DNA from 3 places in the Peribacillus sp. GL_122 genome. Region 3 is predicted to be linked to each of the others. Evidence: riboswitches for the same ligand, from Rfam matches in the RefSeq annotation. Region 3 holds a riboswitch; each other region holds the start of a gene.

The links. A riboswitch is a leader RNA that binds a small molecule or an ion and turns the genes downstream of it on or off. The one in region 3 is predicted to bind lysine.
Region 1: another riboswitch for lysine. It lies ahead of AC3ISB_RS26000 (amino acid permease); the one in region 3 lies ahead of dapA (4-hydroxy-tetrahydrodipicolinate synthase).
Region 2: another riboswitch for lysine. It lies ahead of AC3ISB_RS20065 (aspartate kinase); the one in region 3 lies ahead of dapA (4-hydroxy-tetrahydrodipicolinate synthase).

The regions. Positions count from the first base shown of each region.
Region 1 covers NZ_CM174415.1:5,328,790-5,337,154, reverse strand. Annotated here, with positions in the region: gene AC3ISB_RS26020 (spore germination protein) at 1-1,156, shown strand, start outside; gene AC3ISB_RS26015 (GerAB/ArcD/ProY family transporter) at 1,180-2,280, shown strand; gene AC3ISB_RS26010 (Ger(x)C family spore germination protein) at 2,277-3,356, shown strand; gene AC3ISB_RS26005 (glycoside hydrolase family 13 protein) at 3,442-5,121, shown strand; gene AC3ISB_RS26000 (amino acid permease) at 5,161-6,612, opposite strand; lysine riboswitch at 6,709-6,894, opposite strand; gene AC3ISB_RS25995 (LacI family DNA-binding transcriptional regulator) at 7,147-8,109, opposite strand.
Region 2 covers NZ_CM174415.1:4,147,036-4,155,400, reverse strand. Annotated here, with positions in the region: gene AC3ISB_RS20080 (electron transfer flavoprotein subunit alpha/FixB family protein) at 1-798, shown strand, start outside; gene trxA (thioredoxin) at 1,001-1,321, shown strand; gene uvrC (excinuclease ABC subunit UvrC) at 1,425-3,197, shown strand; lysine riboswitch at 3,259-3,435, shown strand; gene AC3ISB_RS20065 (aspartate kinase) at 3,524-4,756, shown strand; gene AC3ISB_RS20060 (YslB family protein) at 4,820-5,290, opposite strand; gene AC3ISB_RS20055 (succinate dehydrogenase cytochrome b558 subunit) at 5,674-6,282, shown strand; gene sdhA (succinate dehydrogenase flavoprotein subunit) at 6,353-8,104, shown strand; gene sdhB (succinate dehydrogenase iron-sulfur subunit) at 8,122-8,365, shown strand, end outside.
Region 3 covers NZ_CM174415.1:3,233,825-3,242,189, forward strand. Annotated here, with positions in the region: gene AC3ISB_RS15500 (metallophosphoesterase) at 1-294, opposite strand, end outside; gene AC3ISB_RS15505 (DUF2690 domain-containing protein) at 779-1,195, shown strand; gene AC3ISB_RS15510 (hypothetical protein) at 1,342-1,542, opposite strand; lysine riboswitch at 2,069-2,247, shown strand; gene dapA (4-hydroxy-tetrahydrodipicolinate synthase) at 2,382-3,278, shown strand; gene AC3ISB_RS15520 (Lrp/AsnC family transcriptional regulator) at 3,943-4,413, opposite strand; gene AC3ISB_RS15525 (DMT family transporter) at 4,667-5,581, shown strand; partial or broken gene AC3ISB_RS15530 (DNA alkylation repair protein) at 5,761-6,041, opposite strand; gene sdaAA (L-serine ammonia-lyase, iron-sulfur-dependent, subunit alpha) at 6,245-7,807, opposite strand; partial or broken gene AC3ISB_RS15540 (M20 family metallopeptidase) at 7,875-8,365, opposite strand, start outside.

The DNA of each region.
Region 1 (8,365 bases), 2.1 Mb from region 3:
ATTGATTCCATGTGTTCATAGTGTGAAAAGGCAAATTTCCACACCTGAGTCGGAGTATACGGTCGTTGGGTCCAAGGAGGCCTTTGTTGAATCGCTTGATTCGAATTTGAATCTGATCCGTAACAGGCTGCCCACTCCAAAATTGCAGTCCAAGGAATTTCGGGTCGGGAGCATCTCGCAAACAAGGTTAGCGGTACTATACATAGATGGGATAGTAAATCAACAGATCATTAAGACAGTCATGCAGAGAATTGAAGATATAGAATATGATACGATCGTCGATATTTCGTTTGTAAGCCAGATGATCACGGATAATCGGAATTCGATGTTTCCGCAACTGATTGATACGGAGCGGCCTGATCATCTGGCCAGTGTATTATCGGAAGGGAAAATAGGGATCATGCTGGATGGATCTCCTCATGCATTAGTTGGTCCCAATACCATCATTTCGTTCTTTTCCTCATTTGAAGATTATTTTCAAATTTGGAATCTTGGCACCTCATTCCGTTTGATTCGGCTTTTCGCAGTGCTGTTTTCCGTTTTATCATCACCTCTGTATGTTGCCGTTTTAACGTATCATTATCAAGTGATTCCAACAGATTTGCTGCCCATCTTAATATCATCCAGGGGTGTGATTCCTTTTCCGCCGATATTGGAAGCGATTGTGCTGGAAGGGACAATCGAATTGCTGAGGGAAGCAGCGGTCAGGCTGCCAGCTAAGGTTGGCTCCACCATCGGCATTGTTGGCGGTATAGTCATCGGTACAGCCGCTGTGCAAGCGGGATTTGTCAGTAATGTCTTGTTGATGCTTGTCGCTTTGGCTGCCTTGGCTTCATTTACAGTGCCGATTTACCAAATCAGTAATACCATCCGCCTTATCCGCTTCCCTTTTCTAATTGCAGCCCAGTTATACGGTTTGTTTGGAATAGCTTTATGCAGTGCATTCATATTAAGTCATTTATTGAAATTGACTTCGCTTGGCAGTCCCTATTTAGACCCGCTTTACCCGTTAAGAATTCATGACTTTAAAGATAGTCTGATTCGCCTCCCTTTTTCAAAGCAGAAAAAACGCCCGCAATTTCTGCGGACGGAAAATCCGCTAAGGATAAGGAAGGAGGAGGAAACTCCAAACCCCCCTAGCGATATTGATGAATAAGGCATAGAAAGCGGTGAGAAGGTATGGAAGTCAAACCAAATGAAACTAAACAAATATCTCCATTTTTTGTTTTTTTCCTCATGCCCGGCATGCAGATTGGAGTAGGGATATTGGGGTTTGAACGGATCATAGTGAAAGAGGCTGGCCAAGACGCATGGATAGCGGTCCTCATATCAGGGTTGATCATAAATGTTCTGCTTTGGATGTGTTTCAAGCTTTTAGGCAGGGGGCCCCAAACACTTGACTTGGTCGCCATCCACAAAGATTTGTTTGGTAAATGGGTCGGAAATGCTTTCAATATTTTATTCATCCTCTACTTTATAATGATCTCCATCATTCTTATCAGGACTTATTTAGAAGTCATTCAGGTTTGGATGTTCCCTGGTGTCAATGTCCTGATGCTAATAACCATCATTCTTATTCTCGTGTATAGTTTTGTGGAGGGAGGTTTCAGGGTCATTACCGGTTTTTGCATAATCGGGCTTATTATCGGATCTCCATTATTCCTATTGAATTATTTCCCATTGAAGTACGCCCACTTCGAAAATTTAGGTCCTTTTCTTGATCATTCCTTTTTGGAAATCATGAAGGCCTGTAAGAGAATGACCCTGAATTACCTTGGTTTTGAATTACTCCTCATTTATTACCCTTTCATTAAAAACCGTGAAAAATCCCAAAAGTGGGCCCACTTAGGGGCGTTGTTTACTACGGCGACATATTTAGTATCCATAATTGTTTCATTAGCCTACTATCATCAAGATCAGCTAAAAGATGTAATTTGGGCAACTTTGACGTTATGGAAAATTGTGGATCTTCCATTCATTGAAAGGTTTGAATACATAGGGATTTCCGTTTGGCTGTTCATGGTGCTGCCGAATGTTTGCATAGGAGTTTGGGCAGCAAGCAGAACAGCGAAAAGAGTATTTGGATTTAGACAGAAAAGGATGGTAGTTTTCATTCTGCTTATCATCTTAATATCCTGCATTTTTGTGGATAATCGCTATAGAATCGATAAGTTTAACACGATCAGTTCGCAAATAGGTTTTTATATCATTTATTTGTATCTTCCTCTCTTATTCATATGGCAGTCGATCGTCTATAAAGTCAGGGGGCATAAATCATGAAAATCCGACTTCTCCTGATAACATTGGCAGGTTTCTTGATGACGGCTTGCGGCGTGGAAAAGCAAATATTAGAAGATATTTTAATTGCTGAAGTCGTAGGTTATGATGCCGAAGACAAAAAAATCAAAGGTACGGTAGTTGTCAGCGTTCCTAAGCCTGGGGAGGAAGCAGATCTAGGTAAAGAAGTATATGAAGCGATCTCCCATGATATAAAGGCAGCCCGCCAGAAGGAAAATGCAAAAACACCATTCCCGATTGCCGGCGGGAGACTGACAGTCATTCTCTATGGTTCAGAATTGGCAGGTATGGGGTTGAATGATTATGTCGATACATATAGGCGTGACCCGATGGTGGGAAGGAATTTGTATTTAGCGGTCGTTCATGGCAAAGCGGAGGATGTAGTTAAAATGGAGCCGAAGTTGATCAAAACTCCAGGGGTTCAAGTGAAAGAGCTGATCGAACAGAATATTAGGACTAATTTGCCTGATGTAGATTTGCATAGGTATTTATATGCGTGTCATGGTAAAGGAATCGACCCGGTCTTGCCCTTATTGGAAACGGCAGGGGATCATATACGGGTAAAAGGGATCGCCTTGTTTAAAAAGGATCGTTATATTGGTAAATATATTCCTTATGAGGACGGATTTTTATTTAAAGTCCTTACTGAAAACTTTAAGATGGGGAGTTATGAAATTAAATGGAAGGAAAATGACTTTACAGATATTAATAACGTGGAGTCACGTGTCCATTATCATATTTCGGATGCAAACCAAGATCCCAAGGTCAGGATTGAAGTGAAATTAAAAGCGAGTCTGCTGGAGGTCCAAGGCTATGACTTGGGTAAAGCGGTCGACCTGAATAAAATAGAGGCCAGGGCCGAGCGTGTCATTGGGAAAAAATTAAATGAGATGGTGACTATGTTTCAGGAGAACCATATCGATCCGATTGCAATCGGTGATCACGCTAAAAGTAAAACAAGAAATTTCGATCAGAGGCATTGGGAGAAGGCATATCCCTATATTCCAATCGAGGTGGATCTTGATATTGAAATGATTCAAACGGGAATAGCTGAATAAAAGTAGAATATTCTGAAGTTTCCCCCTTTATAATAGGGGTATTGGTGTAATGATTATATCAATGCGGCTAAAGAGGGGGAAAGGCATGGACAAAGCATGGTGGAAAGAGGCAGTTGTGTATCAAGTGTATCCAAGGAGTTTTATGGATAGTGATGGAGATGGGATAGGGGATATAAACGGGATCTTGATGAAACTCGATTATTTACAAGAGCTGGGTGTGAACGTGATATGGTTATCCCCTGTTTATCAATCTCCCAATGATGACAATGGGTACGATATCAGTGATTATAAATCAATCATGACTGAATTCGGGACCATGGCCGATTTCGATAGGTTGTTGAAGGCGGTTCATGAACGTGGAATGAAGGTCATGATGGACCTGGTGGTCAACCATTCTTCAGATGAACATCCGTGGTTCAAGGAATCACGATCTTCAAAAGATAATCCGAAACGTGATTATTATATTTGGAAACCTGGCAGGAATGGAAAAGAACCGAATAATTGGGAGTCCATTTTTAAAGGTTCAGCATGGGAATATGATGAGGGAACCGATGAATATTATTTACATTTATTCAGCAGGAAACAACCGGATTTAAACTGGGAGAACCCTAAGCTCCGTGAAGAGATCTACAGCATCATGACTTGGTGGCTGGATAAGGGTGTCGATGGCTTCCGGATGGATGTCATCAACTTCCTTTCGAAAGATCAAAGCTATTCAGATGGAGCCGTTCATCATGAGAAACAGCATGGCGATGGAAGCCCCTTTTTCCTGAATGGCCCGCGCATACATGAGTTTTTGCAGGAAATCAATCAACGGACACTTTCTGGACATGACGTGATTACGGTTGGGGAGATGCCAGGCGTCACACCGGAGGAGGCGCAATTGTTCACAGGTAAAGATCGTGGTGAGCTACATATGGTCTTTCAATTCGAACATATGGATTTGGGGAGCGGACCAGCAGGGAAATGGAGTAATGATAAGTGGAAGCTTACCGATTTAAAGCGAATTCTTTCCAAGTGGCAGACTGGTTTGGAGGGGGATGGCTGGAACAGTTTATACTGGAACAACCATGATCAGCCCCGGATTGTCTCAAGGTTTGGTAATGATGGAAAGTATCGTATTGAAAGCGCAAAGATGCTTGCAGCTTGCCTTCATATGCTTCAAGGGACACCCTATATATATCAAGGAGAAGAGCTGGGCATGACCAATGTTGCATTTGAAAGCATCGATGATTACCGGGATATCGAAACATTGAATTCATATGACGAACTCGTCAATTCACATGGCTGGTCAAAAGAGCGGATGATGTCAGCCATCCACGCCCGCAGCAGGGATAATGCGAGGACACCGATTCAGTGGAATGACTCCCGGAACGCAGGATTCACGAAAGGGACGCCTTGGATTAAGGTTAATCCCAATTTCCCCGAGATTAATGCAGAAAAAGCCTATAATGATCAGAATTCCATTTTTCATTTTTATAAAAAGCTTATCCAATTACGCAAGAAACATGAAGTAGTCGTTTATGGCCGTTTTGAACTGCTATGGCCGGATGATGAACGAATATTTGCCTACACGAGATCGTTTGAAGAAGAAAGGCTTTTGGTTCTATGCAACTTTAGAGAAGAGCAGGCCTCCTATACTTTGCCTGAAGAACTGCAAGCATATTCAGCCACTAGGCTGATCGGCAATTATGATCAGGAGGAAGTAGGAATCTCCAGCAAACCTCTGCGTCCATATGAATGCCGTGTTTATCATTTGAAATGAAAAAAGGACCTGTTCTCCTTAGAACAGGTCCTTTGTGTATTATTTTGATTTAAGGTCACATTCCTCTAGGGGAATGATTTTCGTTTTATGCTTGATTTTATAGCCGAACCATAGGACGAAAAATAAAATTAAGCCAATGTAGGAAACAAACATTGAATTCCAGTCGATCCCATCGCTGCTGAAAGCTTGATAGCCTTGTCCGATGATAATGATAATACAAAGGACAAGTGCGAATATAGGCCCGAATGGGAAGCCTTTTGCCCGGAATGGTAAATCATTCATATCAAGGCCTTGAGCTGCGTAAGCTTTGCGGAACCGATAATGGGCAATCGCAATCCCGACCCAGGTGACGAATCCCGCCATGCCTGAAGCGTTCAATAACCAGATATAAACGACGCCATCACCGAAAAATGAAGCTAAGAATGCAACGCAGCCTACTAAAGAAGTCACGATAAGTGCATTCACGGGTACTCCTCTTTTATCTAACTTGCCTAGGAATTTCGGTGCTTTCCCATCACGTGCCAAGTCCCATAGCATACGGGTTGAAGCGTACATGCCAGAGTTACCGGCAGAGAGTACGGATGATAGAATGATCGCGTTCATGATGGATGCAGCAAATGCAAGGCCGGCCCGTTCAAATACAAGCGTGAATGGACTTACGGCAACATCTTCACTCAATAAACGTGAATCGGTAAACGGAATGATCATTCCAATTACAAAAATGGCAAGGATATAGAATAAGATGATGCGCCAGAAAACGGATCTGATCGCTTTTGGGATATTTTTTTCTGGATCCTCACTTTCACCAGCAGTCACTCCAAGCAATTCCGTTCCTTGGAATGAAAAGCCGGCAGCCATGAATACGCCCAGGATCGTGAAGAACCCTCCGTTAAAGGGACCTTCGCCCATTGTGAAATTGGAAAAACCAATTGGGTCTTTCCCACCCATGATTCCGAGAATGATCAGAACACCCGTGATCAAGAAAATGATGACTGTCACGACTTTGATCATGGCAAACCAGAACTCTGTTTCCCCGAAACCTTTAACTGACATGTAATTGATAAGAAACATAGTGATTAACGCAATGGCACTCCAGATAAATGAAGGGCTATCCGGGAACCAGAACTTCATAATTAAGACAACGGCAGCCAATTCAGCGGCAATGGTGATTGCCCAGTTATACCAGTAGTTCCAACCAATCGCAAAACCGAAAGACGGATCGACGAATTTGGATGCATAGACACGGAACGAACCGGCCACTGGCATGAACGCTGCCATTTCTGCAAGACTTGTCATTAAGTAATAAACCATGATGCCGATGACCGCGTATGCCACCAAAGCACCGCCGGGACCGGCTGAATGAATGGCCCCGCCACTTGCTAAAAATAAACCTGTTCCAATCGTTCCACCTAATGAAATCATCATTAAATGACGCGCTTTCAGGCTCCTTTTCAGTTCAGTAGGGCTTGATGGTGATTGTGAATTTGACAATTGATGTTACACTCCTTTTTATTGGAAGGGAACGAAAAATAAAAAAACAGCAGTCGAAAAAGATCGACGGCTGTTTATAATAAACCCGTTTATCCTTCCGAAGATAGCTCCCCACGCTTTTTTGAAAAAACGTGACAGTGGTGTTCCTGTTCGGTAACACCGCCAGCGAGAATATACATGGAATATACCCTAACTTCGGCAACTTATCCTTTCAAACGGAGTCTTGAATTTTCCAGAATCTCGTCCGTTTTACTTTTATAAGCTGCAGCCTCTAACTCATCGGTAAATGAGGAAGTATTCAATTTTCTAAAATCGTTGCGTCAGCTTGTAAGTGACGTCGGACGATAGTGCTCATGAAATTCATGCAATCGCAATAGATTGCTAGTAATTGAGTAAACTTTACTATATCAAAATTATAAAATAATCTCATGAATATCGCAATGATTATTTTGTGTGGTTATTTTTTCCTAGTTAATGAATGATGGGCAAGGAAGATTTTAAATGACGATATACCAAAATAAAGCAATGTGATAACTAAACGGTCCTCCTTTTTATAAGGGCGTAGTCCAGTTTTACATGTTTGACCACTTCAGGATTCTCAAATAGGTCCACTGCCATTTTCCCAATCCATTCCAGCGGTAAGGAAATGGTCGTGATGTCGAGCATTTCACTCAGGCTATCATTATTGAAACCGAGAATGGCCACATCTTCCGGGACCCTTATACCCGATTTCTTAGCGGTAAGAATGAAGCCTGCCGCCGTGTCATCATTCGTGATGATGATGGCTTCAGGTTTATCTATCATCGAATTCCATTCCTGAAACAATTGTTCACCGTCTTTGATGTGATAACTGCCTTCAAACAGCCATTCTTTATTGTTTATCAGTTGATGTTTACTCATGATATCGTTAAAGGCCTTTGTACGATGGGAACTATTTCTGCTCTTTTTACGGCCGAGGCTGTATCCGATTTTCTTATATCCTTTAGCAATCACGTACTCAAGGGCACAGGAGAAAGCTGCATAATGATCAATGCTGATGGATGAGAATTCAGCCTGGGCTGTATCTTCACATAAAATAATCGGTCCGTATTTTTGATAATCCAAAAGGATTTTCATTTCCGAAATCCTTGAACAAACGATAATGCCATCGAGCTGCTTCATTTGCAGCATATTAAAAGCCTCGATTTCTTTCTCTCTGTCATAGTTTGTTTGAAAGATGACGATATGACAGCCAATTGCATTTGCCTGTTTAGTGATTCCGTTAACGATTGCCCCGTAATATGGGTGATTGTTGAAGGGGATGATGATGCCGATAAGATTTGTTTTACCTTTTGAAAGATGAATGGCATTTATGTTTCTCGTATAATTCAAACGATCGATGGCTTCTAAGACGCTCTTTCTTTTATCGGGGCTTACATATGGATGATCATTCAATACACGGGACACTGTTGAGACAGATACACCGGCACATTGAGCTATTTCTTTAATATTTGTCATGGTATCACCGTTTTTTCTTTTTTTATATTGTACAGTATGAAACCCATTTCAGGGCAAGAGAACAGTGCGGGGCTGCTGAAGATTTCTCAAATAAGGTCTTGTTCTGGTATGGGTTTCATCCTTTAAGATTGTTTTAAGTCTTAGAGGAGGAGGAGATCATGATGTTCCAAACTTTAATCACCCTTTTTGTGCTTTGCGGAATCGAATTGGGATTTGCTTACTTGGCAATTTCCTTGAAAAAATGAGTGGCAATGCA
Region 2 (8,365 bases), 910 kb from region 3:
GTGGCAGTAGAGAATGATCAATTGAAACAATATACTTCAGATGGATATGCGCAAAGCTTGCTTGCCGTCATCGAGCAGGAAAAGCCAGAAGGGATTTTCTTTGGACATACGGCCCTAGGAAAAGACCTTGCACCTAAATTGGCTGGAAAGCTTGAATCAGGTTTGATCTCGGACGTTACATCCATTGAAGAAGAAGGTGGAAATATCGTTTTCACCCGCCCGATATATTCTGGTAAAGCATTTGAAAAGAAAATTGTTACGGATGGCGTGATATTCGCGACAATCCGTCCGAACAATATCGAACCATTAGCGAAAGATGAGTCCCGCTCTGGTGATGTTTCTACATTAAGTGTGGACATTAAGGATTTACGCACAATCATTAAAGATGTTGTTAGAAAAGCTAGCGAAGGGGTCGACCTTTCAGAAGCGAAAGTAATCATCGCAGGTGGACGGGGCGTGAAAAGTGAAGATGGTTTTGAACCATTAAAGGAACTTGCACAAGTTCTTGGCGGAGCGGTAGGAGCTTCCCGCGGAGCATGTGATGCGGACTATTGCGATTACTCTTTGCAAATCGGGCAAACGGGTAAAGTCGTAACACCTGACCTTTATATCGCCTGCGGAATTTCCGGTGCGATCCAGCATTTAGCGGGGATGTCCAACTCCAAGGTTATCGTTGCCATCAATAAAGACCCAGAAGCTAACATATTCAATGTGGCTGATTATGGAATTGTCGGAGACCTTTTCGAAGTCGTTCCATTACTTACGGAAGAATTCAAAAAACTAAAAGTTAACGCTTAATAGAGATAATACAGATAAGGGGGCAAGACATTTGGCATAAGCCGATACATGTCTTGCCCCTTTATTTGGGCTAAGAGGCAAGGACTTCGGCCTGCATATTTATTCTTATTTTGGACATCCTACCACTGAAGCAAAATATTAGCATCGATTCGAGCAACAATGGTATACTGTCTTTAGTTATTTGAGTAAATTTGAGGAGGAAATATATATGGCTATTGTAAATGCAACTGACCAAACTTTCACAACAGATACTAGCGAAGGTGTTGTTCTTGTAGATTTTTGGGCTCCGTGGTGCGGACCTTGTAAAATGATCGCTCCTGTTCTTCAAGAGCTTGATACTGAAATTGGCGATACAGCAAAAATCGTAAAAGTGGATGTAGATGAAAACCAAGAAACAGCAGGAAAATTCGGTGTGATGAGCATCCCGACATTAATCGTCCTTAAAGACGGTGAAGTGGTTGATAAGGTTGTTGGTTTCCAACCTAAAGAAGCACTTGCTGAACTTATTGCAAAACACGCGTAATAGTAAGTTAGCTAAAAAAAGCTTCAAGTCTGCGGACTTGAAGCTTTTTTCGCTATCTTGATATATAATGATTGTAAAAATGGGAGAACAGGAGGCTGAAAGCATGAATCAACAAATAAAGAATAAACTTGCCCTTCTTCCCGATCAACCTGGTTGTTATTTAATGAAAGATCGTCAGGGAACGATCATATATGTAGGCAAAGCGAAGGTGTTGAAAAATCGTGTCCGTTCTTATTTTACGGGATCTCATGATGGAAAAACATTTCGGCTCGTGAATGAGATTGAGGATTTCGAATACATCGTCACCTCTTCCAATATCGAGGCTCTAATTTTAGAGTTGAACTTAATCAAAAAACATGATCCAAAATATAATGTCATGCTAAAGGATGATAAGACGTATCCTTTCATCAAGCTGACTGCGGAACGCCACCCACGTCTAATCATTACGCGAAAAGTAAAAAAAGACAAAGGGAAATATTTCGGTCCTTATCCGAATGCATTTGCTGCTAACGAAACGAAGAAATTGCTCGACCGCATCTATCCCCTAAGAAAATGCAATACTTTACCGGATCGCGTTTGTCTCTACTATCATCTTGGCCAGTGCCTGGCCCCGTGTGTATATGAAGTAGAGGAACAGGAATATAAAAAAATGGTGGATGATATCAACCGGTTCTTGAACGGCGGGCATACTGAAATAAAAAAAGAACTGACTGAAAAAATGCTATTGGCATCAGAAGAGCTCGATTTCGAAAGGGCCAAGGAGTTCCGTGACAAGATTGCCCACATTGATATTACGATGGAGAAGCAAAAAATGATGACGACCGATTTCATCGACAGGGATGTATTTGGCTTTGCCTATGATAAAGGCTGGATGTGCGTTCAGGTATTTTTTGTCCGGCAGGGTAAATTAATAGAAAGGGATGTTTCACTTTTTCCGGTCTACGATGAACCCGAACAGGAACTTCTCACATTCCTAGGTCAGTTTTACGAGATTACGAACCATTTTAAACCAAAGGAAATCTTGCTGCCTGAATCAGTGGATGCCGAAATGGCCGAAGGGCTGCTTGGGGTCAAAACGATTCATCCCAAAAGGGGAGCGAAAAAAGACATGCTTAATTTGGCGAATAAAAATGCCTCCATCGCCCTTCAGGAAAAATTCTCTTTGATTGAGAGGGATGAAGAAAGAACGATCAATGCTGTGGAAAACCTCGGGAACCAACTGGGTATCTACACCCCACATCGAATTGAAGCTTTCGATAACTCCAATATCCAGGGAAGTGACCCTGTTTCCGCTTTAGTCGTGTTCATTGATGGGAAGCCGGAAAAAAGAGAGTACCGAAAATATAAGATCAAGACGGTCCAGGGACCTGATGATTATGAATCGATGCGTGAAGTGGTCAGAAGAAGGTATTCACGAGTATTGAAAGAAGGGCTGCCGCTTCCGGACTTGATCATCATTGATGGCGGAAAGGGACATGTTGAAGCTGTTCGGGATATTTTGGAAAATGAATTGGGCCTTGATATTCCGCTTTCAGGCCTCATTAAGGATGAAAAGCATAGGACATCGCAATTGATGATCGGAAATCCTCTTGAAATCGTACCTCTTGATTCACGGAGCCAGGAATTTTACCTATTGCAAAGAATTCAGGATGAAGTGCATCGGTTCGCGATTACTTTTCATCGCCAGCTACGCGGGAAAAATGCGGTTCACTCCCAGCTTGATGATATTCCAGGAGTCGGGGAAAAACGAAGGAAGCAATTATTAAGGCATTTTGGATCATTGAAGAAAATCAAAGAGGCAACAGTCGAGGAAATCATGGAAGCTGGTATGCCAAAAGGGGTAGCCGAGGGAATCGTTAGAAAATTACAAGAATAATCTTGCTACCGATAAATCACTGTGCTATGATTAAAAGGAATTTTTAACTAGACAACTTAAAAGTGCTGATAGAGGTGCGGAATTCAAGAGTAAAAACCTGGAGAAGTATGAGCTTCCATGAAAGGTTTTGAAAGGGGATGACGCCGAAGGAAGACAAGACTCATACCTTGTTTTCCTGGTCCGACATTTAATAAATGGCGGATTGTCAGGGTTTATACCCTGGAGAGCTATCTCACTGTGTTTACAGTATTAGATATGTGATCACAGCAATGAGATATTTCTCATTGCTTTTTTTATTGCCTAAAAAGTAGAGAGGGTGCATGAGCATGGCATTAATCGTTCAAAAATTCGGCGGAACATCCGTCGGTAGCGTAGAAAAAATCAAAAATGTTGCCAATCGGGTAATCGAGGAAGCGGAGAATGGAAATGAGGTAGTCGTCGTTGTTTCAGCAATGGGAAAAACGACGGACCAATTGGTTTCCATGGCCCGTGATATTTCCGGAACCCCGAGCAAAAGGGAAATGGATATGCTATTGACTACTGGGGAACAGGTAACGATTTCCCTGTTAACGATGGCATTGATTGAAGAAGGACATGAAGCCATTTCGTATACTGGCTGGCAGGCTGGAATGCAAACGGAATCCGTTCATGGGAATGCCCGGATTTTAAACATCGATGCTTCAAGGATTCAAGCTCAGCTTCAAGAGAAGAAAATAGTGGTCGTGGCCGGTTTCCAGGGTAACGATGTAAATGGGGAAATCACTACCTTGGGGCGAGGCGGTTCCGATACGACGGCGGTTGCCATCGCTGCAGCGCTGAATGCGGATAGATGCGATATTTATACGGATGTAACGGGTGTTTTCACAACGGATCCACGCTACATAAAAGGCGCACGAAAACTCCAATCTATTTCTTACGATGAAATGCTGGAACTTGCCACCCTGGGGGCGGGCGTCCTTCATCCAAGGGCTGTCGAATATGCAAAAAATTATCAAATTCCGCTTGAAGTCCGTTCAAGCATGGAGAGAGAATCAGGAACAATCATTGAGGAGGAAGCAACTATGGAAGAAAACTTAATTGTACGCGGCATTGCTTTTGAAGACAGTATTACGAGGGTCACAATTTATGGTTTGCCCCAATCACTTGGTGCATTATCCACAATCTTCACGACACTTGCGAAAAACCGGATTAATGTGGACATCATCATTCAAAGCATGACCGCCGAGGATACGACCAATCTATCTTTTTCCACAAAAAGTGAAGATACGGAAGCGGCCTTGATCGTGCTGGAAAATAATAAAGAACGATTGGGATTCGACCGGGTCGAAACGGAGAGCGGGTTGGCCAAAGTGTCCATCGTCGGATCTGGTATGGTATCCAATCCCGGTGTGGCTGCCGAGATGTTTGAAGTGATGGCCAATACAGGCATCCAGGTGAAAATGGTCAGCACATCGGAAATTAAAGTTTCGACTGTCGTCAATGAAAAGGAAATGGTGAAGGCGGTTGAATCTCTTCATGAAGCATTTAAACTTGGTCAGCATGCAAATGTGCTAGCTTAAGTCTCAGGAGTCCAATAAAAAACAGACTTCCGGTAAAAAGGGTAAGTCTGTTTTAAGGGCTCATTAGATTGGATCTCTGGGATCCCATTGGATGGTGAATATCACTTTTTTTGCGCGGCGTTTGATTTCTTCCGTTGATTCGCTGAGGAATTTTTTTTGCAGTGAAAACTGCTCGGCAAGGAAACCGGCTTCAAGCTGGAAGTGACAATCAGGGTGTAAATCCAGGCGGCGGCTGATTATTTCACCCGTCAGGGATAATTCCATCTCGTGTTTCGTATACTTCAAGATTTCCAGATTGCCCCATCCAGCGCTTTGGAAAAATTCAATAACTTCCTGATCGCCATTCAATGGGAATTTTCTTGCTAATTGTTTACCTGCCCAATAGAGGATTTGATTAGAGTCTTTTCCGAGAATATCGTTCAATAGAACTTCTCTGATTAATTCGTACCCGAAAGCTGGAACTTTGAATTCTTCAGTTATAATTTCTTCAGTATGAATCTCTTCTTCTATCGCAGCAGCAATATTTTTTTTCATAATTTATCGCCTCTTTCTGTAAATCTATTATAAACGTATTTCTTTTGCAAATTATACTGTTTTTTATTTATTTAAATAACAATTGGAAAAAAATGAGAAATTATTCCGAGATATTAATAGATTAATTAATAATTTCTCCAAAATATATACTTGACAGATAAAAAATAGACAATTTAATCCAATAAAATCTATTCTGAAAAAGAGATTTCTTGTATCCGTTTTCTTGACGCACATAGAAGTCAGGAGTAAAATGGACATGTCACATAATTGTAAAGGGAGTATAGAGGAGTTTTCTGACTCTATACTATATTTTCACGCGGAGATAAAAGGTAGCCACCAGATTATCTTTGCATGATTTTTCACAAATTAAGGGGGGGCACTTAGTGGCAAAAAATCGTGAGTTTGGGAATCGCAGGCTTCATTCACTACTTGGAGTTATTCCGATCGGGCTGTTCTTGTTGGAACATTTAGTTACCAACTATATGGCAACAAAGGGACCGGAATCATTTAATTCAGCAGCACATTTCTTAGAAAGCATACCGTTTCGTTATTTCTTGGAAATCTTCATCATTTTCTTACCTTTGATTTATCATGCAGTTTACGGGATTTATATCGCGTTTACGGCTAAAAATAATTTGGGTAGATTTGGATTTTTCCGGAATTGGATGTTCTTTTTACAACGTCTAAGCGGAATCATTACGTTGATTTTCCTTGTTTGGCATGTTTGGTCAACTAGAATTCAAGCAGCATTAGGTGCAGAGGTTGACTTTGACATGATGGCAGAGATTTTCTCTAATCCATTTATGATTGCATTTTATTTAGTTGGGGTCATTTCGACAATTTTCCACTTCTCTAATGGATTATGGTCATTTGCAGTGAGCTGGGGTCTGACAGTATCACCAAAATCGCAAAAAATCATGACTTACGTTACTTTGATCGTTTTCGTTCTTCTTTCTTATGTAGGGGTTAGCGCAATTTTCGCTTTCGTATAAGAAGATAGAGTTCATTTATAAGTATTAGGAAAAACATAGCTTGGCTAATGGAAATAAGGGAGTGACAGAATTGGGTAAAGGTAAAATAGTTATCGTTGGTGGAGGTCTAGCTGGATTAATGGCTACGATCAAAGCAGCAGAGCTGGGACAACAGGTTGATTTATTTTCTTTAGTGCCTGTTAAACGCTCTCACTCAGTTTGTGCCCAAGGCGGAATCAACGGGGCAGTAAATACAAAAGGTGAAGGGGATTCTCCATACATCCACTTCGACGATACAGTTTATGGCGGAGATTTCTTGGCTAACCAACCGCCGGTTAAAGCGATGTGCGAAGCAGCACCATCGATCATCCACATGTTTGACCGTATGGGTGTAATGTTCAACCGTACTCCGGAAGGTCTTCTTGATTTCCGTCGTTTCGGTGGTACTCAACATAGCCGTACAGCATTCGCTGGTGCAACAACTGGTCAGCAATTACTTTACGCATTGGACGAGCAGGTTCGCCGTTATGAAGTTGAAGGCCTTGTAACGAAATATGAAGGCTGGGAATTCCTTGGAGCTGTTATCGATGATGAGCAAACAGCACGCGGTATCGTAGCTCAAAACCTGACTTCAATGGAAATCAAATCATTCCCTGGCGACGCAGTCATCATGGCAAGCGGCGGCCCTGGAATCATTTTTGGTAAATCAACTAACTCAATGATCAATACAGGATCAGCAGCTTCCATCGTTTATCAACAAGGTGTAAATTATGCAAATGGTGAGTTCATTCAAATTCACCCGACAGCAATCCCTGGAGATGACAAACTTCGTCTGATGAGTGAATCCGCTCGTGGTGAAGGTGGACGTATCTGGACATATAAAGACGGAAAACCTTGGTATTTCCTTGAAGAAAAATACCCTGCTTATGGTAATCTTGTACCTCGTGATATCGCGACTCGTGAAATCTTCGACGTATGTATGAACATGAAGCTTGGCATAAATGGAGAAAACATGGTTTACCTGGATCTATCACATAAAGATCCTAAATTACTTGATATAAAACTTGGCGGAATCATTGAAATCTACGAGAAATTCATGGGTGAAGATCCTCGTAAAGTTCCAATGAAAATTTTCCCTGCCGTTCACTATTCTATGGGCGGACTTTGGGTGGATTATGACCAAATGACTAACATCAAAGGTTTATTCGCTGCAGGTGAGTGTGATTACTCACAACATGGCGGTAACCGTCTTGGTGCGAACTCACTTCTTTCTGCAATCTATGGTGGTTCAGTCGCTGGACCGAATGCCGTTAATTATATTGAAGGCCTTGATAAAACTTCAGAATCCATTCCTTCTTCATTGTATGAAGGGTACGAAAAACAAGAACAGGAGAAATGGAATGAAGTCATGTCTCTTGATGGTAACGAAAATGCGTACATCCTTCACAAAGAACTTGGTGAGTGGATGACACAGCATGTTACTGTAGTTCGTTACAATGACAAGCTGAAAGAAACGGATAACAAGATTCTTGAGCTGATGGAACGTTACAAGAAAATTAACATCAATGACACGGCAAAATGGAGTAACCAAGGAGCAGCATTCACTAGACAGCTGCAAAACATGATGCAATTGGCTCGTGTAATCACAATTGGTGCGTTAAACCGTGACGAAAGCCGCGGAGCGCATTACAAACCTGATTTCCCGGAACGTAATGATGAGGAATTCATGAAAACTACTATGGCAACATTCAAAGGCTTGGATCAAGCACCTGAATTCCATTATGAAGATATTGATGTATCACTGATCGCACCGCGTAAACGTGACTACACTACGAAACACTAAAGAGGGGGAGCAAAAAAATGGTTGAAACTAAATCTGAGACTAAAACAGTCCGTTTTATAATAACTCGTCAAGATACACCGGATTCAGCTCCTTATGATGAGGAATTCGAATTAGCGTACCGCCCGAATATGAACGTAATTTCCGCTCTAATGGAAATTCGTCGTAATCCAGTAACTGTACAAGGCAAGCACACTACAGCAATCGCATGGGACATGAACTGTCTTGAAGAGGTATGTGGTGCTTGTTCAATGGTTATCAATG
Region 3 (8,365 bases):
GGAGAAAAACCTATCATATTCAGTAGCGTATCCATAGTCCGTTAAATCCCCAACGACAACAAAAGCATCCTGTTTAGGCGCAGCTTTGTTTAATTGATCCATGGCTGTTCTAAACTTGTTCATATCAGCAGATGATCCATCATCTATATGTACATCACTGATTACAGGAAAAACGAGCTCCGGTTTACGTTTATTATCTGAATTTGAAGATTCCGAGAATGCTTGTACATTTGATAAAGATGTTGTTAATCCTACAGTTACAACTGTCAACATTGCAGCAAATTTATTTTTCACTTTCAAAATCAATTCCTCCTATTTATCGTTTAGCCGCTTTAATTATGTAAGTATTTTGCAAAAAGACAAATATCCTCCTCATTTTTAAATTTTTATGTGGTTTACCAATTTAAATAGTAACTTTACATTATTAATAAAATATTAGTTCAGTGTAATTTAAATATTAATAAATCAAAAAATACCTATGGCCAATAGTCCTCCGTTCACTTAAATTGATTCTGGAGGAAAACTTAAGATAATTTTTCGCTTGTAGTAATGAATTGCCATTGCTTGATGGGAATGGGGAACTATCCCTTAACTACGTAGTTATCCGGGTTATAGTAATATTTATATATATGGTAAATGATTCCAAAGTACATAGAAATACCAATTTTCATATGGTAAAGTCGAGAAGAAGGAAAGGAGAGAGGTTATTATAAAAAAATTATTAAATATTGTGATGGTAATAACGCTTGTCTTTGGACTGTTTTTTGCGATTGGACCGATGAATAAAGCATTTGCCTTGTCCTACGATAATACAAACCCTTATTCGACAGGTTGTGCTTCTAAAAGCCCAATCACTTATGAAACGGAATATATTTATAAAAACGGTGTAAAAATTGGATATGTGCAGCTAAAAGGAAGTGCGTATTGTCATACGGCGTGGGGTTACTTAAAGTTTTATTCGGCTGCTCCTTACGATTATTATGCAAATGTTTGGGTTGACAGTTTTAATGGCAAGACCAAGAGAGCATTTACAAGTTGTGCTAGTTCCGGTGGTAACGGATGGATAATGAAAGGCCAGACATCCTGTTATACTGCACAATTATGGAATTTAGATCCGTATAATGCTTTGGCCAAAGCAGGTATTTATTCTTCAAGCGGGGCTCTCATTATTTCTGCGAACACTGGTCGTTATTAATGCAAACTTCCTGTTAACGACTTTTCTCGGTGGAATTGCGTTTTGGGCAACTTTCCTCCTTTTGCCTAATATGTACAGTCCATTTCGCAGTTCAATGCCTGATCAATTTTCTTTGTTAACAATCCCACGGATCTTAATGGATTTTATCATTCCAGCTCATGGATTTGGAACGACGTATGCTGTTTATACGTATTCGTTCCAATCCTGAATGGAATGGAAGCACCAAGTAGTTCAATAAGTTTAATCTTGTTGGCTACGGATTTATTTCCATTTTCAGCAACATACTCTCTGGTAAAATTGCCAGCTACAATGCTGTCGAACTCCTCCGGTTTTTTTCCCTCGTGCAAGCAATTGCTTCTGATCAGTTTTTATTGGACGAAAGATAATTTTATCTTTGGATAGGTTGTTAACATTAGCTTGATGTCATTAATGGCCATCCTTTTCAATTTTTTATGATAGTATAATTGAAGCAATGGAGTCCTCCTTACATTGAAGCGATCCGTTTTCTTGCTTCCCAAACGTCACGGATTTTCATATCTTTTCTTTCCTTTGTTAGTTTTATATTTATCATGTTGTCCTCCCCACCTTGATCATTATTCTAAGGATTCATAAGATAAATACTAATTATCTATAAGATATATCAATTGTAAAACTGACTATAAAAGAGTGAAACTTTTCATACAGTTTGTTTTATAAAACTATTAATGTTGAGATTACATAATACTAAAAAAGAAAAATCCAGCCCTTATACCGTATCCATTTTCATTGATTATCCATGTATTCTTAAAAAATATTTTAAATTGGCCTTGCAATAATAAGGATTCCTTGTTATATTACAGTCAATTAAATATTTTCTTACTTCATACTTTTTGAAGTGAGGATAGAGGAGCAAAGACCATTAGTACACACTTTGAGGAGAATGAGATCCTATGACTATTGTGGAAAGGGGAATTTGCCGAAGCGGAAAGAATCTCATGTTCTTGAAGCTGGTTCTGCTATTGAATAAATGCAGGACTGTCATATAGGAAACTATATGGAGGGCTATCTTATGCGCGGAAACATTTTTTTGATAAATATTGTTTCTACTGCAGCAGCGAATCCTCGTTGTTGCTTTTTTGCGTTTACTCCTGAATGGCCCAAACCACCTCTGAATTTTTTAAAAAATTATACAAAAGGGTGTGAAGTTATGAATTTTGGCCAAGTTTTAACCGCAATGGTTACCCCGTTTAATCATAATGATGAGGTTGATTTTAATGCTACGAGAACTTTAGTAGATTATTTAATTGCTAATGGTTCTGATGGATTAGTAATAGCTGGTACAACTGGAGAGTCTCCTACATTAACTGAAGAAGAGAAAGTCGATTTATTCAAAATTGTTGTAGAAGTTGTTGATGGAAGAGTTCCAGTCATAGCTGGAACTGGCTCAAATAACACGAAGGCTTCTATCAGCTTAACAAAACAAGCAGAGGCAGCAGGAGTCGACGGAATCATGCTCGTTACCCCATATTATAACAAGCCGTCTCAAGAAGGATTATTTCAGCACTTTAGTGCTATTGCCCATTCAACATCATTGCCGGTAATGCTTTATAATATCCCAGGACGAAGTGTTGTGAACATGTCAGTGGAGACGATTGTTAGCCTCTCAAAAATCAACAATATTGTGGCAGTAAAAGAAGCAAGTGGTGACTTAGATGCCATGGCACAAATCATAAGCAAGACAACTAGCGATTTTACATTGTACAGCGGCGATGATGGGTTAACACTACCGGTTTTAGCCATCGGTGGAACAGGCATTGTTTCGGTTGCTTCACACATAATTGGTAATGAAATGCAAGAAATGATCAATAGCTTTAAAAATGGTGATGTACATGGTGCTGCCACTGCACATCGTAACCTTCTTCCAATTATGAAGGCATTATTTGCTGCACCAAGCCCAGCACCGGTAAAATCAGCATTAAATATGCGGGGGTTAAATGTTGGAGGTGTCCGCTTACCATTGGTCCCTTTAAACTATGAAGAAAAAAGTGCACTACAAATAGCTCTTCAACCGAGTAACGCAGAAGCAATTTTGTTAAGTAATTAAACTTTATGTTTCATTAAGCGAGTCTTCAATACCGATTTTCTGATTAAAAATCATAATAAACGGGAGAAATTAAAAAAAGCAGTGCAACTCCGAAAGAAGTGTACTGCTTTTTAATCGATGCACGGCTCAGTGCTTAAACTAGTTGAGCATATAATGATTTTATAAGATTAAGGGCAAAAGGAGAATTTACATTTTCAAGAAAAATATATGGTGCATCAAGTAGGAATTGTAAATTTCAAATTTTCTATAGCAATGATTTTATCGGGGTATTTCTAGTGATGTTGATATGTAATTATTGAAAGACAGAGTCGTTCCTTATTATCCAATCTATAATCCTCCTTAACAAAATCAAAAGACGTTCAAAATTTTGAGCGAACATTATAGTTCAACTTAAAAATGGATTTATATCTACTCAAATAACTTGATAATGAATAAATAGCCTATGTTCTTTTTTAGCAAAGGCTATTTTTTTTGACAAGTTTTTTTATCCAACCCCTTTTTTCTCATGGCCTGAAGTTGCGGTCCTTCATTTTGATCCATGCTGCGGATTTGTATGTTTCCAAATTTAAGGACTTCATTTTTTTATTCCTTCTTCTACTTTTCTCTCTCTCGTTCTATCAAAAAACGTTCGTAAAAGTGTACTTTTACGAACGGGACTTTTTTTCTATATGGGTAAAACTGTTGAATATTTAATTTCTCTGAGAGCTAGGCTAGTTTGAATTCTTGTTATGCCTAGTTTATTTAGCTTTCTAATAAATATTTCTAATTCCTTCCGATCTTTGTTAGCCACTTTTAAAAGATAATCATACTCACCTGTTAAACAATGGCACTCTAATACTTCTGACATAGAAGCTAATGCCTTCTCCAAAACTTCCAGTTTTTCAGCTTGATGTATATTCGTACTCATAAAAATAAAACATAATAAATCAAAACCTAGCTTCTCCTGGTTTAAAATTGCTACTTGCCCATTAATAAATCCTTCATTTTCCAAACGTTTTATCCTTGAATGTATAGCTGGTGGAGATAACTTGACACGCTTTGCAAGCTCAGTATTGCTTAATTGTGCATCCTTTTGTAGTAAATCTAAAATTTGAATATCAACATTATCTAGAACCTTGCTTACGATAGATTCCACTTATAGTCACTCCTTTTACAATTGTTCCAAAAACAGTATCATCCCAATAGCAAAACTTAATTTAATTCTGTATATCAGTAATATTTTTTATTATTATTTTAAGTTTCTTCTATTATACAAAATAATATATAAAGTAACGACCTATAATGTTAAAATTAGCAGTAATTAATTATGAAAATTGAAATGTCATTGTGCACAATGGCTTCGATCTTTTTTCACTTAAACTGTGAAAGCTGAAAAGGAGCAAAAAGATATGCAGTATTATTATTTTTCGTTATTACTTTTAACAAGTTTATTATGGGGCGGGAACTTTGTCGTAGGAAAATCGCTTGTCGGTCATGCTTCTCCGATGACTTTGACGAGTTTAAGGTGGATCATTGCTATTAGTTGTCTTTTGCCAATTGTATGGTTGAAAGAAAGAAAGATATTTCCCCCTCGAACTGCAATCCTTCCTTTATTTTTGATGGGAATTACTGGTGTGGTTCTATTTAATCTTTTACAATTTGCAGCATTAGAGAAAACATCCGCCACTAATGTTGGATTAATATCAACATTAAACATGATTTCAATTGCTGTTTTTTCATTTTTCTTTTTAAAAGAAAGAATTAATATTCTACAAATGTTTTCTATGTTTTTTTCGCTTATTGGCGTAATACTTGTACTTTCAAAAGGAAATATTGATCTATTTCTTTCATTGCGATTTAATACAGGTGATTTATATATGATGGCTGCTGTATGTGTTTGGGGAATATATTCCGTTTGTAGCAAATGGGCCATGATAACAACTACACCCATGATGTCTACATTATATTCTGGTATATTTGGACTTATAGTCCTTCTTCCGTTTAATTTTTCTAATTTTACAGTGTCTAATATAAATACTTCTTTCATCCAATCTATTTTATATACAGGCGTTATCTCAACTGTAGCATGTATGGTACTTTGGAACATTGGTGTACAAAAATTAGGTACAACAACATCAGGTATTTTCTTGAATTTTAATCCTATTTTCACTGCAATTTTAGCCTTTCTATTATCAGGTGAAAAAATGACGTTGGTACAAGGAATTGGTAGTGGTATTGTGATTATAGGCTGTTATTTGTTCTCACATTTTAAAGCGAAAGTGATTTTTAAAAAGAATTCTAGACAATCGCAGATTCAAGCATGATTTTTTTCAAAGTCTATAAACGTAATATCTCTCGTGATTAATTTTCTATATATACATTAAAGCCTGATCCAAGGTGGATACAGGCTCGTTTGTTCAAAAACTTTCCGGATAAAATATGTAAGATGTCAAAATTGGCACTTTTTTCGTTTAAAACCAAGCCTTCCTTTATCGACTTCTTTTTAAATACTTTCGTAAGCATTTAGAAAACTGCTTTTTTTCTTGTCCCGTTTGACTTCAACTGTTCCTATTGCCTTTGCAGTCTCGACTGCCTTTTCATGGAGTGGCAAATATGAAATCCCCACGGTGTATAGAAAATTATTCATAGCGGATTTCGTTCGTTCAGGAGAATCGTGAATCGTATTTTCTCAATATCAAGCATATTGGAAATCTTGCTTTCTGAAAATTCAACATCTAGCCGATTCCCTAAAAGCTAGCTGTAGCAACTCCAGCCCGCTGACAATCATACTTTCACCCAGGCTACTAACACAACTGATGAACATAATGGATAAACCAGCATATAAAATAAACAACCATCCTTAAGATTATATACAAAAAGCATTCGGAACGAATTAATTCCGAATGCCTTTTTGAATTTAATCGCATACCATGCTTTTTGCATCAGCGAAAATACGGTCGCGAGATTAATGGATAGTTTTTAGGAAACTACTTAGTTTGAACTAAGACAATTTCGTCAATAATCGGAATCTCTCTTTTTAATAAAGATAAGAGAGTTTCTTCAATTGTATTGTCGATTTCACAAACCGTTATTGCTTCACCATTGATTTTGGAACGTTCATTGGCCATTCGGGCTATATTGAACCCTTTTTGATAAAGAATATCCGATAATTCGGCAATAACCCCTTTTTGGTCGGAATGACGGATCACAAGTGTTGGCCGTTCTCCTGAAAATTTTAATGGATACTCATCGAATTCCTGAACCTCCACTTTACCACCGCCTAAAGAGCTGGCCAAAACCTTTACAGTACGTGTGACGCCTGTCAATTCTACGAGGACTGTATTCGGATGATAGCTTCCAAGAACCCTTTTCGTGAATTCATATTGTAAGCGATTTTCTTCAGCAATTTGTTGGGCATTTGGAATACCATCATCCATTGTAGATAACCCAAGAACACCGGCTAATAGAGCCAGGTCTGTTCCATGGCCTTGATAGGTTTCGGCGAAAGATCCCATCAGCGAGAACTTTACATATAATGGATTTTCATTTAATAGCTGGCGGGCAATATTCCCGATTCGGACAGCCCCGGCTGTATGAGAACTCGAAGGGCCAACCATTACCGGACCGATGATCTCATACGCACTTTGGTATTTTGCCGGCCCACCGCCACTAGTTTTTCCGCTTAGAATCTGCTTCTTTAATTTTTGCCCGGTCGGAGTTCCGGCGAGACCTCCTATCCCGGTTTCTCTCAACGATTCGGGCATTTGCTGTCCGACTTCATGCATCACATGAATCACTTCATCCGGTGGGATGATACTGGCTATTCCAGCTAAAGCCATATCTGCAGCAGCTTGTGCGGTAATTGCATGTAAACCGTTGCGGATGATGCACGGGATTTCCACCAGCCCAGCAACCGGATCACATACCAACCCTAGTGAATTTTTCAAAGCAATTCCTACGGCATTTCCAACCTGCATTGGTGTTCCACCTGCAAGCTCTACTAGGGTGCCGGCAGCCATTGCGGTTGCTGAACCGATTTCAGCTTGGCACCCGCCGGCTGCCCCTGATATCGAAGCTTTATTTGCAACAACTAAACCAAGGGCAGAGGCAGTGAATATTGACTGTACAATCTGCTTTCTGGTAAATTTCCCGCTGGCAAGGGCGTGAACAAGGACAGCTGGCAAGATTCCCGCTGACCCAGCTGTTGGCGTCGCCACAATTCGCCCCATAGCAGCATTTACTTCCGATACCGCGAGCGCATTTGCTGCAGCATTCAATGTTTTGGGATTGACAAAGGAATTCCCGTTTCGGGCATACTGATAAAGACGGTTTCCATCCCCTCCCGTCAAACCAGTACGCGACATGACTGGACTCATTGTACCTCTGCGGACAGCCTCCTCCATTACAGTAAATTGTTCCGACATTATTTCTGTAATCGTCTCCCTGGAACAACCTTTCTGTTGTACTTCTGTTTTGATCATCAATTCCGAAATGGTTGTTTTCTCCAGCTCTGCTAGTTCAATTAACTCTTTCAAATTGGTAAAAGACATGTGATCACTCCTTAAGGATACGGTTCCCACGCCGTAAGCATAAGAACCGTATCCTTCTTCCCTTTGTTTACTTCTGTCCAAAATATTCTATAACTACAGCTGCCATTGCTTTTGCTGCGATGATAAGGCTGTCCTCATTAATGACAAACTTAGGATGATGGTGAGGATAAACTGGACCATCATCCCGCTTTGCTCCAACATAAAACATACTGCCAGGAATCTTTTGCAAATAGTAAGCAAAATCCTCTGACCCAGACATTGGCGGTGTTTCCACTAACGCTTTGATTTCAGGAATTCCGGCCTTTTTAATCCCATTTACAACCAGTTCTGTCATGGCATTATCATTCACTAAAACAGGGTAATCATGTGAGTATATTAAGTCATAGGTAATGTCAAATTCTTGAGCAAGCCCCGCTAAAATTCGCTTGAATTCAGTTTCCACTGTAGCACGAACTTCACTGGACATGGTTCTAACATCTCCCTCAAGTTCCACGCTGTCCTTTATAACATTAAATGATCCCTTTCCATCAAACGAGCCAATCGTTACTGTCGCCATAT